4 regions of the Streptosporangium album genome follow, and region 3 is predicted to be linked to each of the others. Evidence: riboswitches for the same ligand, from Rfam matches in the RefSeq annotation. Region 3 holds a riboswitch; each other region holds the start of a gene.
What was found. Region 3 has a riboswitch for cyclic di-AMP ahead of FHR32_RS06575 (C40 family peptidase). Riboswitches for the same ligand answer to the same signal wherever they lie in the genome.
Positions count from the first base shown of each region.

Region 1: another riboswitch for cyclic di-AMP. It lies ahead of FHR32_RS45925 (C40 family peptidase); the one in region 3 lies ahead of FHR32_RS06575 (C40 family peptidase).
Region 2: another riboswitch for cyclic di-AMP. It lies ahead of FHR32_RS39225 (CHAP domain-containing protein); the one in region 3 lies ahead of FHR32_RS06575 (C40 family peptidase).
Region 4: another riboswitch for cyclic di-AMP. It lies ahead of FHR32_RS46575 (hypothetical protein); the one in region 3 lies ahead of FHR32_RS06575 (C40 family peptidase).

Region 1 is NZ_JACHJU010000001.1:2,642,254-2,646,456, reverse strand. It holds gene lysX (bifunctional lysylphosphatidylglycerol synthetase/lysine--tRNA ligase LysX) at 1-403, shown strand, start outside; gene FHR32_RS12500 (TetR/AcrR family transcriptional regulator) at 544-1,170, opposite strand; gene FHR32_RS12495 (helix-turn-helix domain-containing protein) at 1,340-1,588, shown strand; gene FHR32_RS45925 (C40 family peptidase) at 1,610-2,656, opposite strand; cyclic di-AMP (ydaO/yuaA leader) riboswitch at 2,662-2,811, opposite strand; gene FHR32_RS12485 (amino-acid N-acetyltransferase) at 3,148-3,792, shown strand; gene FHR32_RS46655 (RDD family protein) at 3,913-4,203, shown strand, end outside.
Region 2 is NZ_JACHJU010000006.1:91,794-95,996, forward strand. It holds gene FHR32_RS39220 (ABC transporter substrate-binding protein) at 1-657, opposite strand, end outside; gene FHR32_RS39225 (CHAP domain-containing protein) at 1,109-1,813, opposite strand; cyclic di-AMP (ydaO/yuaA leader) riboswitch at 1,833-1,969, opposite strand; gene FHR32_RS39230 (TetR/AcrR family transcriptional regulator) at 2,340-2,918, opposite strand; gene FHR32_RS39235 (oxidoreductase) at 2,934-3,806, opposite strand; gene FHR32_RS39240 (hypothetical protein) at 3,958-4,203, shown strand, end outside.
Region 3 is NZ_JACHJU010000001.1:1,373,807-1,378,009, forward strand. It holds gene FHR32_RS06565 (branched-chain amino acid aminotransferase) at 1-669, opposite strand, end outside; gene FHR32_RS06570 (3-isopropylmalate dehydrogenase) at 842-1,888, opposite strand; cyclic di-AMP (ydaO/yuaA leader) riboswitch at 2,031-2,262, shown strand; gene FHR32_RS06575 (C40 family peptidase) at 2,265-2,921, shown strand; gene FHR32_RS06580 (sigma-70 family RNA polymerase sigma factor) at 3,133-4,176, shown strand.
Region 4 is NZ_JACHJU010000001.1:1,088,018-1,092,220, forward strand. It holds gene FHR32_RS05130 (DUF4388 domain-containing protein) at 1-767, shown strand, start outside; gene FHR32_RS05135 (roadblock/LC7 domain-containing protein) at 820-1,206, shown strand; gene FHR32_RS05140 (hypothetical protein) at 1,220-1,591, shown strand; gene FHR32_RS46575 (hypothetical protein) at 1,817-2,497, opposite strand; cyclic di-AMP (ydaO/yuaA leader) riboswitch at 2,719-2,868, opposite strand; gene FHR32_RS05150 (alpha/beta fold hydrolase) at 3,345-3,896, shown strand; gene FHR32_RS05155 (DUF4253 domain-containing protein) at 3,897-4,203, opposite strand, start outside.

The sequences.
Region 1 (4,203 bases), 1.3 Mb from region 3:
CGTTCAGGAGATCTTCGAGGAACTCGTCGAGCACACCCTCATCCAGCCCACGTTCGTCATGGACTACCCGCTGGAGACCTCCCCGCTGACCCGCCAGCACCGCGACAATCCGCTCCTCACCGAGAAGTGGGACCTGATCGGGTTCGGCACCGAACTCGGCACCGCCTACTCGGAGCTGGTCGACCCGGTCGAGCAGCGCCGCCGCCTCACCGAGCAGTCCCTGCTCGCCGCCGGGGGCGACCCCGAGGCCATGCAGCTTGACGAGGACTTCCTCACCGCCCTGGAATATGCCATGCCGCCCACCGGTGGCATGGGGCTCGGTGTGGACCGTCTCGTCATGGCCTTCACCGGCAGAAACATCCGCGAAACGATCCTGTTCCCCCTGGTCAAGCCAGCAGGCTGAGCCGGGCGGGGCGTGACCGTTCCCCATGCGGGCGGTGCCGGGGCCAGACCCGGCGCCGTCGCGAGGGCCTGCGCCCGGCTGGGCCCGTACGGCCTGCGGGCCCAGCCGGGGTAAGTCGGCATCGGGAACCCCGTCCGGACTCAGCGCGGTTCCGGCAACGGGTCCGCCGGTCTCACGGGAGTGCGGGCGAGCCCTGCCATCAGCCAGCGCAGTGACTCGGTGAACAGCTGGGGCGGCACTGCGGCGCGGTCGACGCGGCGCTGCATGACGAGCCCCTCGAAGAGTCCGATGATCGCGGTCGCCACGAGGGCGGGATCGTGTCCCCCGCAGTGCGGGGCCACCAGGCGGGCGACCGCCGCACGGGGAGCCCACCAGCGGGCGGCCAGACGGTCGAGTAATTCCGGCCGGGTCAGCGCATAGCGCAGAAACTCCATTTCCAGCGTGCTCCGTACCGTGTGATGATCAGCCACTCCAGCCAGATATGCCCCAAATGCCGCAAAGGTGGTCTCGTCTCCCTCCCATTGGGAGGCGATTTCCCCGACGTGGTCAAGGGGGTGGGAGACCCGCTCGTCAAAGAGCGTGAGGAAGAGCTCGTTCTTTCCGGCGAAATGGGAGTAGAGGGCACCGACCGTGTGGCCGGCCCTGAAGGCGATCTCGTCGACGGAGGCGCCGGCGAAACCTTGTTCTGCGAAGACTTCGGCCGCTGCGGACAACAGACGCTTGCGGGTGCGTGCCTTGGCTTCGCTCCGGCTTAACCGCAAAGGCACCGACATATCATGAGTACTTCACGTAGCGGCCGCTATGTCAATAGCGTCCGCCACCTCTATGGAGAAGAGAACTTGACGACCTTTGAACAAGGCGTTTACCGTTCCTGACGGGCGGCATTGATTCCAACATACTCACGCCTGAGTTTCAGAGCGGGGGGAGCGACTCTAGATGGCATATCCGGAAGTGGATTCCCGTCGCGACGACAGACTCCTGGGCGCGGGCGAGATCGGTCTCAGTGACGAAGATCTCGTGCTCCTGGCAGAACTTGCCAAGGGCGTCACCGTGGACCGGGTGGGGCGTCGTCTCGACATCAGTGGCCGGACCGTCCGGCGCAGGCTCCGCGGGATCTGCGACCGCATCGGCGTGGCCACGGCGATCGAGGCCGTGGCCTGGGCCGCTCGCCGCCGACTGATCTAGGTCCTGTCCCGGTCGCCCGCCTCAGTCCGCGATCCGCACGCCGCCGGCGAAGGGGCGGTTGTCGATCGAGGCGATGTGGATGACGTCACCGGTCTGCGGGGCGTGGACCATCATGCCCGCGCCGATGTAGATCCCGACGTGGTGCAGGTCGCTGTAGAAGAAGACCAGATCGCCGGGGCGCAGCTGGTCTCTGGACACGTGGGTGCCCGCGGTCCACTGGTCACCGGTGTAGTGAGGCAGGCTGATGCCGACCTTCTGGTAGGCCCACATGACCAGGCCGGAGCAGTCGAAGGAGCCGGGCCCCTCGGCGCCCCAGACGTACGGCTTGAGCTGCTGGGTGAGCGCCCAGCGGGCGGCCTCGGCGGCCTTGCCGCTGCCGACGATCGGCACGCTGATCCGCACCCTGCTGCCTATGGTGGTCTTGGCCCGGCTGCGCACCTCGCTGAACAGGTTGCTCTCGACCTTGGCGACCAGACGTTCGATCTTGGTGCGCTTGGTGCCGATCTCCTCGAGGAGTCCCTTCACCTCGGCGGTCCGGGCCTTGGCGCTGGCCTGGGCCCGCTCAGCGTTCTTGATCGCCTGGGCGACCTGGGCGACCTCCTCGCTCTGTTGCTGCTGGAGGGCGTAGCTCGTGGTGGCCCGGTCGAGGAAGGCGTCGGGATCGTTCGACTGGGTGAAGGCGAGAGCCGAGCCCAGCCCGCCCGACATGTAGGAGCGCTGCGCCAGGAGGGTGGCCTTGGTGCGGCGGGAGGCGAGCTCGGACTCGCTGCCGGCGAGGGTCTTCTTGGCCGTCTCCGCGGCGCGCTGGGCCTGCTTGAGCTTGACGCGCCCGCCGTTGTACTGCTCGCTCAGCGTCTCGATCTCGGTGTGCAGCTTCTCGGCCTGCTTGGCGAGTTCCTTCAGGTTGGGCTGCGGGTCGGCGGTGGCCGCGACCAGAGGGGTGCCGAGGGTCAGGGAGGCGAAGGCCAGCCCGATGACCGCCATCCGGCAGGTGAGTCCACGTGAGACGTGTTCCCGGCGGGCATGTCTACCCTCGCGCTTTCCCTCAGGGTTGCGCGTGCGCTTCACCAACAGGCTCCTCTCTCGGCCGCCTACCGGGTTAGCTGACGGGTTCGGGCCGGAGGCAGCCCTACCGAGGTGCCGGTGGCACCTCGGATTCACCCCAGGGACGTGGAGGGTGGGTCCCCGGTTCCCCGGTTCCGGGGATTCGGCGGGTCAGCTCTTTACCCTGCTGACATCGAGCACGGACATTAGTGCAATTGGAGGTTCATGCTCAACCAGAACTACAAACTCGGTAGAGGTTTCACAACTGGCACGTCACGGCGAGATCACACATCTTCATGATCAACATGCGCATTACGCTGGTTTTATCCGTCTTTTGAGTGCTCATGACGGAAGTCTTCGCAGGTCCAGAGCCCCGTGAAAGGCGGATTCCGACTCTTGCCGAGGCAGCCGGCCCGGCGTGGCCACTGAGCCACCGCAGGCCATCTGGTGTCTGCGAGGTGGGAGTTAAGGGTGAGCCGTAACTCGAGAGAGTTGAGGACGTACGCTGATCGGTCATGGAGCAGGTTGCGGAGCACTCCCCTACGCAGGCCGTACACGGCACCGGGAAAGCAGGTCAGGAGGCCGGGCCCGGGGGCGGAAGTGCAGACCCCGAGCGGGACCACCGGGAGGCCGAGGCCGACGAGGCCACGGTCCGGGTGCGGCGCGCCCGCACCCGGGACGTGCGTGTCATCCGGCGGCTCGTCGACACCTACGGGGGCGCCGGCCGCCGCCTCCTGGAGAAGGCCACGGTCACCCTGTACGAGGACGTCCAGGAGTTCTGGGTCGCCGAGCAGACGGGTGCCGTGGTGGGCTGCGGGGCGCTCCACGTGCTCTGGGAGGACCTCGCGGAGATCCGCACCGTCGCCGTCGACCCCGGCTGCCGGGGGCTGGGCATCGGCAACCGGATCGTCTCGGAACTCATCCGCACCGCCGGCGAGCTCGGGCTGCGCAGGGTCTTCTGCCTCACCTTCGAGGTCGGATTCTTCGCCCGGCACGGATTCCGGGAGATCCAGGGCACACCCGTCTCCCCGGAGGTCTACGCCGAGCTTCTCGCCTCCTATGACGAGGGTGTCGCGGAGTTTCTCGACCTGGAGCATGTCAAGCCGAACACCCTGGGAAACACCCGGATGCTGCTCCACCTGACCGAGGACCAGCGCTGACATTGCCGTGGCGGTTACTGATCGGAAAGATGACTGTTGATACCTATGTCGATACCTTGTGCTGCAGCAAGCATGTGCGTCTCACATATGCCACATGCGCAGTCGAAGTGAGGTGACGCGGTGAGCATCGGACAGCCGCCGTACCAGGATGATCCCGACCGCGATCGCACACCGTCGGGACAGCCGGAGTACGGGCAGCACAGTGGGGGCCGAGACCATGACGAACACGACCCCGATGTAACGATTGTGGGATACCGAGCGGAGGCGTCACAGCCGCACACCGGTCCGGGACAGGCCCAGCCGGGGTACGGGCAGCAGCAGTACGGCCAGCAGCCGGGGTACGGACAGCAGCCGGGGTACGGCCAGCAGCAGCCGTACGGCCAGCAGCCGGCTCAGGAGCAGTCCCCCTAC
Region 2 (4,203 bases), on a different contig from region 3:
GTCGAGGAACTTCGGGGCGCCCTTGCCGGGGTTGGCGGCCTGGAACTTCTTGCCGATCTCCATGAAGGAGGCCCAGTCCGGCCAGAGTTTGCTGACCTCGTCGCGTTCGCCCGGCAGGCCGGCCTTCTCGAGCAGGTCCTTGCGGTAGCACATGCCCATGCCGCCGATGTCGGTGCCGAGGGCGAAGAGCTTGCCGTCCTTGTTGATGCCGTTGTCCCATTTCGCGGCGGGGAAGTCGGTCTTGCGGCTGTCCAGCCCGTACTGGGCGAGGTCCGTGAAGAACTGCGGGCGGGCCTTCATGAGGCCCATCGCGCCCTCGTCGATGCCGACGATGTCCCCGGTGCCGCTGCCGGCCTGCAGCTTCTGCAGGAGCTGGGGCAGGTAGACGTCCTCGAACCGGTCGGTCAGGTTCTGGTATTTGACCTGGATGTTCGGGTGCGCCGCGTTCCACGTCTCCACGGCCTTCTTGTAGCCGAAGTTCGCGCCGCCGCCGAAGGTGTGCACGGTGATGGTCACCGGCTCGGCGGCGGGCGCGGAGGCGCCGCCGCCGGCCGCGGACTTGGCGGGCTCGTTCGAACCGCAGGAAGTGATCGCCAGGGCGGTGGCCGCCATCACCGCGACCGCGGCGAGCTTGCCATGCCGCTTGGTGTTCAACATTACGGACCCCTCTCAGGTGGTCGCCCGAATTGATGGGAGGTGACATCGCGCATCGGTCCCCGACAAACACGATGCGCGATGGGTTAGGTTCCTCAACGTTTTTTGGGAGCGCTCCCACGAAGAGTGGACGATAGGCAACCAAGGCGTCAATATGCCGAAACTCAACCGTTACATCTGGCCTGTTCGTGGGGGATTAATGACTTGATACCTCGCAAACCTCTCAGAGAGGCGCCTGGGAGCGCTCCCATCACATAGTGACGTACCGTGACATTCCGTACGGCAGAGCCGTCGTCGGGGAAAGCGGGCATCCGGGGGCTGCGGGCGGCGGGCCCCCGGAAGGCGGCGGGCCGGACGCCGGAAAGGGGCCCGGCTCAGATGAGCCGGGCCCCTTTCGGTGCCGGTGGGCCGGCCCGTCCGGAGACGGGTGGCCGTGGTGTGCGGTGCCGGTGGGTCAGCCGCTGTAGACCGGGTAGCCGTAGCCGACGACCTGGGACTTGGGCCGGACGCGCGCCTCGACCTTGCCGTTGCCGGTGTTGCCCTCGATCGTGCTGATCGTGCCGTCGCCGTTGTCCTTCTTCACGAAGCCGACGTGGTCGATCCCGCTGATGTCCTTGCCGCCCTGCCAGTCGTAGAACACGACGGCGCCGGGCTTGGCGACGTCACCCCAGTGGCCGTTGTCCTTGAACCACTGAGCGTAGGCGACGGTGTAGGCGTCCCAGCCCATGGTGGGCCGGATGCCGGCCTGATCGCCGACCCAGGAGACGAACATCGCGCACCAGGGGGCGTTGGCGTAGTCGGCCACGTTGCCGCCGTCGCGGGCGAGGGTCTCCCTGGCTCGCGGGGAGGACATGTACCAGGACTGGAACTTCGTCCCGCCGCCCTGGGCGTTCTCCGAGATGCCGATCTGGCGGGCGGCGATGTCCAGGACCTGCGAGGCGGTGACCTTGGGCAGGCGCTCGGCCTGGAGCTCGAGAGGGGTCTTGGCGACGTTGGCGGTCTTGACGACCTCCGTCGAGGGAGCACTGAGCGGGCTGTGCCCGGCGGTCTCCGCGAGGGCCGCGGGAGCCGCGAGGGTGCCGCCACCGACGAGGATGGACGCGCCGAGAAGAATGTGGGCCAGGTTACGTGACCTGGGAGTAACGCGGTTCGTGGCCATGAGGGGGAGAACTCCTTGCTTCGCTTCTCATGCCGCCTACCGGGTTAGCTGACGGGTTCGGGCTGGGAAGTGCCCTACGGCGCGAAGGCGTCGATTCACCCCAAGAAAAGTGGTTCCCCGGTTCCGCGAGATCCGCGGATTCGGCGGCCGTGCTCATGGGGCGGAGTCATCCGCTCCGATGAAGCACGGACGGGCAATGTGATGGTGGCCGCGTAGGTCTTGGTTGACCGAGGCATTCACCAGGAATGACTCGAAACTACGTGAAAGGGACGAACAATTACAAGTAGGGCACATTGCCCTGACTTGGGAATACGCCGAAATCGAGGGGGAAGCTTTGGGGTCCCGTCAGGATCGACGACTCCGGGCCAGGCGCCCGCTCGGAGCTGGAAACGCCTATGGGGAAGGCGTTCCCGGGCGGCGGCGCCACGGCGGGGCCGCCCTGTCGTAATCTCTCCCCCGGCAGTTTCGCCATCAACGTAGATCTTTTAGATAAGGGCCTCTTCACCTGCGAAAACGCCCGTCGCGCTCATGGTTTGACCTCGGCCCAGGCATGGATCAGCGGCAGCAGCACCCTGTCGACCGTGTCCTCGACGAAAGCCTCGTCCAGTGGCCTGCCGCTGATGAGCAGCCGGTGCCAGACCAGGGCCTCGGTGACCGTCCTGATCTCGCCGGGATCCGCCTTCCCCCGCAGCTCGCCCCGCTCGCGGGCGCGGGCGAGCAGCGGGGTGGTGCCGGTGATGTCGGGGCGCGGCACGTTCTCGCGCAGGGCGGCCGCCAGTTCGGGGGTGGTGAGCATGGCCGGGAGCAGTCCGAAGACCAGACCGTGCTTCTGCTCCATGGTCCGGCAGAATCCGCCCACCGCCGCCACGAGGTCACCGCGCATCGTCCCGGTGTCGGGCGGCGGTGTGACGTCGATCTCCAGATGGTTGCAGACCAGGTCCACCACCAGGGCCTCCTTGCCCGGCCAGCGGCGGTAGATCGTGGCCTTGCTCGCGCTGGCGCGCTTGGCGATCTGGTCGACGGACATGCGGTCGAACCCGACCTCGGAGAGCAGCTCCATGGTCGCGTCGAGAATCGCCCGCTCTCGCCTGGGGTCGAGACGCAAGGTGCCTCCGGTGGGCTACGAGTGCTGTGTGATCGCCTCGAATCGTACGCCTGTGAACTCCTCCGACCTCTCCCACAGCCGCCGGGCCACGCTCTCGTCCAGCGCCCTGGGGGAGGGGGTCAGTGCCTTCAGGCCGGGACCGATGAACTGACCTCCGGTCACGCGGGGAGAGGTGGCGGCGTAGAGGGAGGGGGCCGCGCCCTTGTGCGGAGGCTTGAGCACCAGCCGGATGAGGGCGTTGAGCGGTCCGGTGAGCACGCCCAGCTTCATGATGCCGGTGGCGGTGGCGCCGGGATGGGTGGCCACACTGAGCAGCCGTCCCTCCGCCCGGCGCTGCAGTTCCAGCGTGAACAGCAGGTTGGCGAGCTTCGATCTGCCGTAGGCCGAGAACCGCCCGTAGCCACGGTCGAGGCCCAGGTCGTCGAAGTCGATCTTTCCCAGGCTGTGGGCGTCACTGGAGACCGTGACGACCCGGGCGCCCGGCCTGGCCAGGAGTTGCGGCAGCAGTAGCCCGGTCAGGGCGAAGTGCCCCAGGTGGTTGGTGCCGAACTGCATCTCGAAGCCGTCGGCGGTGGTCCGCCGGGGGATCATGCCGACTCCCGCATTGTTGATCAATATGTCGACGGGCCCGTCGACGGCGGCGGCGAACGCCCGCACCGAGCTCAGGTCGGCCAGGTCGAGCCGTCGCAGCTCGATCCGCGCGCCCGGGACCTCCGACCGGATCGCGTCCCGGGCGGCCTCTCCCTTGACGAGGTCCCGTACGGCCATCACGACCCGGGCGCCGTGCCCGGCCAGCTGCAGGGCGGTGGGAATCCCGATGCCGCCGCCGGCGCCGGTGACCACCGCGGTGGAACCGGTCAGGTCGGGGATGTCGTTCGGAGTCCACATGACGTGCTCCTCTGAGACGTGAGATTAGATGTACGAAACCGTTCCGTACACTACGGTAGGCCGTCCCGCACCGGACGCGCAAGCGGGTGTACGCGCGTGTTCACCCGTAGTTCCCGGGCGCGTAAGCCGTCCCGGTTACGGTGAGGCGGTCGTGAACGGGTCATCGCCCGGCGTGGAGGACGGTCGAGACCACGCGCGGGAGCAGAGTTCGGCCGTCGCCTGGGTGGAGTCACCGCTGCAGATGCTCTGCGCCGTGGAGGCCTGCCACGCCGGGCTGCTCGGCGCCCACGCCCGGGTGGTGCCCCGTGCGGGGCTGCGCCCGCTCGCCGTCACCGGCCGGGAGATCTCCCGGCTGGACCTTCCTCCGGGGCTGGAGATGGCACCGCCCGAACCCGAG
Region 3 (4,203 bases):
GCCCTGCTCGACGGCCTGGCGCTGGGCCACGAAGGCGGCCGCGTAGTTGCCGCCGCACTTGGCGAAGCCGGTGCCACCGGGCGCGGCCCGGGTGTATTCGGTGGACAGCCAGACCGAGACGGCGTTGCCCCCTCCGAAGTAGGCGGCCGCCGGGGAGGCGATCACCATGTAGCGGTAGTTCCTGGAGGGGTAGTTGACCCCCAGCGCGGGCTGCGTAGCGATCATGAAGGGGCGGAGATAGAGGCTGTGGCCCGGGGTGGTGGGGACCCACTCGCGATCGGTCTGGACGAGGAGCTCCAGCGACTCGACGAACGTCTCCTCAGGCAGCTCCGGCATGGCCATCCGCGCCGCCGACAGGTTGAAGCGGGCGGCGTTGGCGTACGGCCGGAAGGACGCGATCGCGCCGCTCTCCTGGCGGTAGGCCTTCAGACCCTCGAAGAACTCCTGGGCGTAGTGGAAGACCGCGGTCGCCGGGTCCAGGGTCAGCGGGCCGTACGGCATGAGCCGTGCGTCGCGCCAGCCCTCACCTTCGGTGTAGTCGATCGAGATCATGTGATCGGTGAAGGTCTGCCCGAATCCGGGGCTCGCCAATACCTGCTCGCGCTCGGCTGCGGTGCGCGCGTGGTCGGAGAGCTGCACGTCGAAGCTGAGCTTCTGAGCGGTGGTCATGACGGAGATCCTTCTCTTTGTGGCGGTCTGCCCTTGGGTCCATTCTGCAATGGACCGGGTAACGGGAAACTACTGCATTGATGTCGCATACCGGCAGTGCCGGGACAGACGAAGACGCGCCTGGCGGCTCGTGAGCCGCCAGGCGCGTCTGAGGTGAAAGAAGGCGGCTCTCTCAGCCGGCTACTCGGGCGGTGATGTCGTCGCCGATCTCGTGGGTGGTCCGCCCGGCCCAGCCGGCCAGCCGCTCGACCAGGTCCTCGGCCACCGCCTGCTCGACCCGGGCGGCCTCGCCGGACAGACCGAGGTGGTCCAGGAGCATGGCGACGGACAGGATGGTCGCGGTCGGGTCGGCCTTGCCCTGGCCCGCGATGTCGGGGGCGCTGCCGTGGACGGGCTCGAACATGCTCGGCGCGGTGCGGTCGGGGTTGACGTTGCCGCTGGCCGCCAGGCCGATGCCCCCGGCGATGGCGGCGCCGATGTCGGTGAGGATGTCGCCGAACAGGTTGTCGGTGACGATCACGTCGAACCGCTCCGGCTGGCTGACGAAGAACATCGAGGCCGCGTCGACGTGGCAGTAGTCGGTCTCGACGTCGGGATACTCCAGGCTGACCCGGTCGAATGTGCGGGCCCAGAGGTCACCGGCGTAGGCGAGCACGTTGGTCTTGTGGACCAGCGTCAGCTTCCTGCGCGTCCTGCCGAGCGCCTTGTCGAAGGCGTAGCGGACGACCCGCTCGACGCCGAACGCGGTGTTCACCGACTCCTGGGTGGCGATCTCGTGCGGCGTGCCCCGGCGCAGCACGCCGCCGGCCCCGGCATACGGTCCCTCGGTGCCCTCGCGGACGACGATCATGTCGACGTCCTCGGGGCGGGCCTTGCCCAGCGGGGACTCGACCCCGGGGAAGAGCTTGACCGGGCGGAGATTGACGTAGTGGTCGAGCTCGAAGCGGATCTTGAGCAGCAGGTCGCGCTCCAGGATGCCGGGGGGCACGCTGGGGTCGCCGATCGCGCCGAGCAGGATCGCGTCGTATCCCCGCAGCTCGTCCAGGACCGTCTCGGAAAGGATCTCACCGGTCTTGTGGTAGCGCTTGGCGCCAAGATCGTAAGTGGTGGTCTCCACCTTCGCGCCGACCGCTTCGAGGACCTTCAGACCCTCGGTGACGACCTCGACTCCGATCCCGTCTCCGGGGATGACTGCCAGGCGAATGTTACGCGCGTCCATGCAGGCACCTTACCGGCCCGTCTCGGTAATCGAACACTGATCTCACCCATCGGACGTTTCGCACCCCTGGACACCCCTGATCGTTTTGTCCAGTTTTGTGCAGTCTTGACCCTTTCGTGAAGTTTCGTTATGGTCCTCTGCATTCGAACCGATGCCTAATCCGTGCAGGCCGTTCCCCCTTTTCGGCCTGAGCGGAGCCGGGGAACCACTTCCGGGATCCACGGCCGTCCAGGACGTTTCGCTCCGTCAGTCGGAGCCATGTCCCGGGCCGCCTGCACGGGATCCCTTGGGGCGAATCAGCGCTTCTCGCGCCGTAGGGCGGCCTCCACGCCCGAGCCCGACAGCTAACCCGGCCGGCCTTATGGAAGGAACCATCTTGTCCGGCAAGATCTATCCCCGCGTCCTGCCCCTGCTCGTCGCCGGCGCCGCCGTGCTCGCGACCCCCTCCCTCGCCCTGGCGGACACCCCCACCCCCTCTCCCACCCCCACTCCCCCCGCCGCCGAAGCCCCGGCTCCCACCTCCCCCACGCCCGCCGCCGAGGTCCCGACGCTCACCGGCCCCAAGCTGAAGGCGGCCCTCGCCGCCAAGGCTCCGGTACCCGCCTGGAAGAAGGCCGTGAAGTGGGCCATGTCCAAGCGCGGCACGCCGTACGTCTGGGGCGGCACCGGCAACGGCGGCTTCGACTGCTCCGGCCTGATGCTCCGCGCCTACGGTGCCGCCGGGATCAAGCTGCCCCGCGTGACCTACGACCAGTACGCGGAGTTCCACAAGAAGGTCGCCTGGAAGGACCTCAGGCCCGGTGACCTGATCTTCTTCCACGGCCTCGGCCATGTCGGCATGATCAGCAGGCCCGGCTACATGGTCCACGCCCCGCAGACCGGGGACGTGGTCAAGGAGGAGAAGCTCACCTCCTGGCGCCGCAGCAGCTTCGCCGGCGCCGTCCGCCCCGACCGCAAGGGTGTCAAGCTCTCCATCGAGCAGGCCAAGCTCGCCGCCGCCCCCGCTCCCACGATGCTCCAGGCCACCTCCTGAGCAGCTGAGGTGCCGCGGGCCGGCCCGGCCCGCGGCACCTGCCCCGGCCCTGGCGCCGGCGCCAGGGTGTCCTGGCGTCTCATCCCCCTCTCGTCGGGCCCTTCTCCCCGGGACGCGCTGTCGGCCGGTCGCGATAGCTTTTCCGCCTGTCCACGGTCGCGACGGCCGCCGGCCACGGCGGGCGGACCGGCACACGAGGGGAAGGGTGATCATGGTCAGTGCGGAGACCCCACCGATCAGGGGCGAGGAGGACTCGCTCGCGGCCACGGCGCGGACGGCCGATGAGTCGTCGTTCACCGAACTCGTCGAACACCACCGGCATGAGCTGCGGGTGCACTGCTACCGGATGCTCGGCTCGTTCGAGGAGTCGGAGGATCTGGTGCAGGAGACGTTCCTGCGCGCGTGGCGCGGACGGGAGGGCTTTCAGGGCCGATCCACGTTCCGCGCGTGGCTGTACCGGATCGCGACGAACGCCTGTCTCGACTTCCTCGACCGCTTCCCCCGCCACCCGCGACCGCGCCAGGAGCCGATGATGGCCGATCCGGCCATGGCCGTGCCCCCGGCCGAGGTCTCGTGGCTGCAGCCCTACCCCGACCGGCTGCTGGATCCGATCACCCCGGACGACGCAGGACCGGCCACCGCGCTGATCGCCAAGGAGACGATCGAGCTGGCGTTCCTGGCCGCCATCCAGCATCTGCCGCCCAGGCAGCGGGCGGTGCTGATCCTGCGCGACGTGCTCGGCTGGTCGGCACCGGAGACCGCGGCGCTGCTGGAGGTGAGCGTCGCCTCGGTCAAGAGCACGCTGCAGCGGGCCCGGCCGGTGATGAGGGAGCACCTGCCCCCGCGCCGGCTGGAGTGGGCGCCGTCGGCCGACCCCAGCGGTGCCGAACGCGCGCTGCTTCAGCGCTACATCGACGCCGTCGAGCAGGCCGATCCCTCCATCCTGGCCGCGCTGCTCCGCGAGGACGCCTGGCAGACGATGCCGCCGGCGCCGATCTGGCTGGCAGGGCGCGAGGCGATCGTCGCGGCCTGGACACCCGCCATGATCGGTCCAGAGGCATGGGGCGACTGGCGGCTCCTGCCCACTTGGGCGAACCGGCAGCCTGCGGCCGCGGCCTACCTCCGGCGGCCGGGAGAGCCCGCCTACCTGCCTTCCTGGCTCGCGGTTCTGCGGGTCGAGGGCGACCTGGTGGCGGAGATCACGACCTACGGTCACGGGCTGTTCCCGGCGTTCGGCCTGCCGCCCGCGCTGTGACGGACGGCGGCGATTCCTTTCCCGCGG
Region 4 (4,203 bases), 290 kb from region 3:
TCACCGGTGGCCGGGTGACCTACGCCGAGAGTCCGGCCGCCCCCCGGCTGGAGGATCTCCTGACCTCCGGCCGCAGAATCTCCGCCCATGCCGTACGGCAGGCCAGGCAGGCCGCCACCGAGGACCGGTGGGGCGGTGAACTCCTGGTCGCCCAGGGCGTCCTCACCCGGGGCGAGCTGGAGTTCTGCGTACTGAACTCGGTGCTCGACGCCGTGTACTTCCTGTTCGAGGCGACCGGTCACCGGCCCAGGTTCCGGCGGGGAGACCGGCACTGGCTCGGGCCTCAGTGGTATTTCGACGTGACCGGACTGCTCCGGGAGTGCAAGCGAAGGAGGGCGCAGTTGAACCAGGCCTGGCCGTCCGACGAGCTGGACGCGCTCCCGGTCGTCCCGGTGGGCCGCGTCACCGCCCAGCGGGTGGTGCTGACCTCGCTCCAGTGGGAGGTGCTGGTCGGCGCCGACTCCGCGGCGACCCCGGGGGACCTGGCGCGCAAGCTCGGCCGCCCGGCCTACTCGGTGCTGCTCGCCGTACGGCAGCTCGCCGCGGCAGGGCTGCTGCACACTCCCCAGGCCGGATCCGGCACCGTACCCGGCGCGCTGCCCAAGCGCGTGAAGAACGGCGCCGGAGGCCCCGGGGAACCGCCGGACACCGCGACGGGCGCCACCGGACCGTCCGCGCCGCTTTCGCCGCTTCCGCACGCGACAGGGGATCCCGCCGACGTCAACCTGCTCATCCGGCTCAGAGACGCATTGGAGGCATTGACGTGAGCCTGGTCCGATGCCGATGAGGCTCCGGACGCTGAAGCTGCTCGGAAGGAGGATGCCAGTGGAACTGCGTGACGAGATACAGCGGGAGATGGCGCTGCTGCGTGAGCGCATACCCGATGTGAACGGGAGCATCGCCTGCAGCGTCGACGGCCTGACGATAGCCAGCGATCTGAAAGAGGACGTCGAGCAGACCGGCGCGCTCTCCTCGGCGGTCCTGGCCCTCAGCCGCCGGCTGATGAGCATGGCCGGCAAGGGCACCTTCGAGGAGACCTTGATCTCCGGAACCAACGGTTACGCGGCCTTCTACGCCGCCGGCCCAAAGATCGTCCTCACAGTGCTGGCCCGCCCGGGCACCAACCTCGGGCTCCTGCGACTGGAGGGTCGCAAGACGGCGGTGACTCTGGCCGCCATCACATCCCGCATATCGATATCTCAGTGAATCGGAGACGCAAATGGGCAACATGGACATCTCGCTCAAAGAGATGATGGGGATCGACGGCGCCCTCGGCGCGGTGGTCGTGGACTACAACAGCGGCATGGCTCTGGGTGCCCTCGGTGGCTCCAAGGACCTCGACCTCCAGATCGCCGCGGCCGGCAACACCGAGGTCGTCAAGGCCAAGATGCGGACGATGGAGTCACTTGGCCTCAAGGACGGCATCGAGGACATCCTCATCACGCTCAGCGGTCAGTACCACGTGATCCGCCCGGTCAACGGCCGGGGCGGCAAGGGACTCTTTCTCTACGTGGCGCTCGACCGCGCCCGGGCCAACCTGGCGCTCGCACGGCACATCATGCGCGGCATCGAGGAGCGGCTCGAGGTCTGATCCTCCGGTACGGCCCGCACCCCGGGAGGCGCGGGCCGTACCGGAGCTCACCACCCGGCGGCGGTGAGCTCGTCGATCGCGTCGGCGAACTCGGGCCAGAGCGGGCGGGGCAGATCGTGGCCCCTCCGCGGGGTCCGCTCCTGCCTCTGATCCGGCATACGAGCCGGCGGATGCTCACCGGAAACCGCCCGGAGAGGCACCAGGAGGGCTCGGCCCTCCCGCCGATTACTTGTTGACCACCGTGGGCGGGGTGGCCGGGTTGTTGTCGACACGGCCCCACGCGCCGGCGGAGAACGGCACGGGCTGGTTCTTCTTACCCGGGCCGGTGCCCCACTTGGTGATCACGTAGTCGACCTTGATGTGGCCCGCGCCGCCGTTGCCGTCCACACCGAGCGTGTCGGGGTTGAACGTGCCGCCGGTCAGATCGGCGAAGGTCTTGGCGTCAAGGTCGATCATGACACCGCTGCTGGAGGGCACTCCGGGACCGCGGTCGCCGACGAAGAACTTGACCTTCTTGCCCTGGTAGACGACATAGCCCTCGGTCATCAGCGGCCAGCTCGGGCTGGCGATCATGCCCTTCTGCATCGGCTTGCCGCTCGCGGGCAGGCCGGTGTCGCCGGCGCGGCCTGAGGAGTCGTCCCAGAAGTACGAGGCCTTGGTCGAGCCGTTCAGCAGGACGACCTCGGAGCCGGACTCGGAGCCGGGCTTCGCGGAGGTGGTCTTGACCATGGCCGGGGCCGCCAGGGAGGCACCCTTGACCGCGATGGGGAGCACGGAGGTGGTGTCGGCCGTGGCGGGAAGCGCGGAGGGGAGCACCGAGACGACGCTCGCGGAGGTGAGAACGCTCGCGCCGAGGAGAGCGGCGACGACATATCGGTTCTTGCGTATGCCAAGGGAGAAGCGCATGGGAGGAAGACTCCTTCGCGAGGGAACGGGGAGACGCGGGTGCCACACAGGAGAGGCACGGGCGGATACGCGCTCACAGAGAGAGAGGAAGTGCCGGCGGTCCCGGGCACTACGCGAGGCGCGTCGGGGGGCGCCGCGTTCGAACGCGGCAATGAAGTCTTAGGAGGCCGGTACGGATGAGGCAGATACCAGCGGGAAGGGAGCGCAACGTCCCATGAGTGATGTCCTCTCCATCTCGTCTACCGGGTTAGCTGACGGATTCGGGCGGTGGAGTTGCCCTACCGCCGCATGATCGCGGCGGATTCACCCCATGAAGTGGGTCCCCGGTTCCCATGGCCCTGACGGCTTCCGGGATTCGACGCCGGCCGGCCGCTCCTTCCGCTGAAGGGCAGGTCGCCAACCGAACACAAATAGGACACTAGCGCCCATTCGAGGACAAAGCAAAACAAAACCCATGATAGACCCAGAAGATCTACCTTTATCGGCCAAGAAAGCCCTATTAGCCACCGCTTGACCTTCCGGACGGTGCGTCGAACCGGCCGGAACCACCGGGAAAACCGTTCGGCAGTTTCCGTTGATCATGCCTATGAGCTGGGCATTCTTCCCGATGACAGCCAAAGGAGGGATGATTCGACGAATATTCGCACGATCAATGCGAGGGGCACGGCGACCGGTACGCCGATCCTTCTGTCAACGCTTCTTTTTACCTCCACACAGGCCCATCGAGCAGGGAAATGGCACATCAACCGGTCGGAGCACACCCTCTGGAAGATCCAGAAGCGTCAGGACCGCCGCGGGTAAAGCCTCGGTCATGACCGGCGACCCCCAGCCGCTGTAGCGTGTACGGGTGCTGATCGCCTTCGGCTGCGCGGTGCTGTTCGCGGCCCTCTACGCGCTGGCGATGTACAGCACGGCCGGGCCGGCGGCACTCGGAGCGGTCGCCGTGACGCTGGCCGTCGCCCTCGTAGCCGTCTTGCACGGCCAGACACTCCGGGACGCGGCCGACCTCGAAGCCATCCGGCGCGTCCTGCGAGCCGACAAGCTCATCCTCGTCGGCCGTTCCTGGGGCGGCTCACTCACCGCGCGCTACCTGGCCGCCCACCCCCGGCACGTGGCCAAGGCGGTCTTCGTCTCTCCGGGAGCGCTCCGGGAAGGCGCCTACCCCGCCCACGCGCTGGTGCCCGACGACGAGGCCGACCCCCGCCCCGCGCTCCGCTCGGCCAAGGTCCCGGCGCTGATCCTGCGGGGCGAGTGCGACTACCTGAAGCCGGAGGTGGCCGAGGACTACCGGCGTACCCTGCCGGGCTCCACGCTCGTCGCTGTCGCAGGCGCGGGCCACTCCATCACCACCGAGCAGCCCGAGTATCTCCCGCTGCTCCGAGACTTCCTGCTCAGCTGATCAGTCCCACCAGAACGACCAGGCGTTCCTGCCTCTGATCTGCTCCGCGTAGTCGACCAGCGTCCCCGCGCTGTAGATGACGCTGTCGGGGCAGAACGTCCAGTGCTCGGCGGCGACGTGCAGGGCGTGTTCCGGGGTGACCGGGGGCGCGGCGACGCTCAGGTCAAGGGTGTTGAAGCCCATGCCGACCACTCGCACGCCGAACCTGTCCTCCCAGCTCCGCACCACGGCCGCGAGCGGGACCATCCACTCGTTGTGGTTCAGCGCGCCCTGCCACCCCATGACGGCCAGCGCGTCGGCCCCCCGC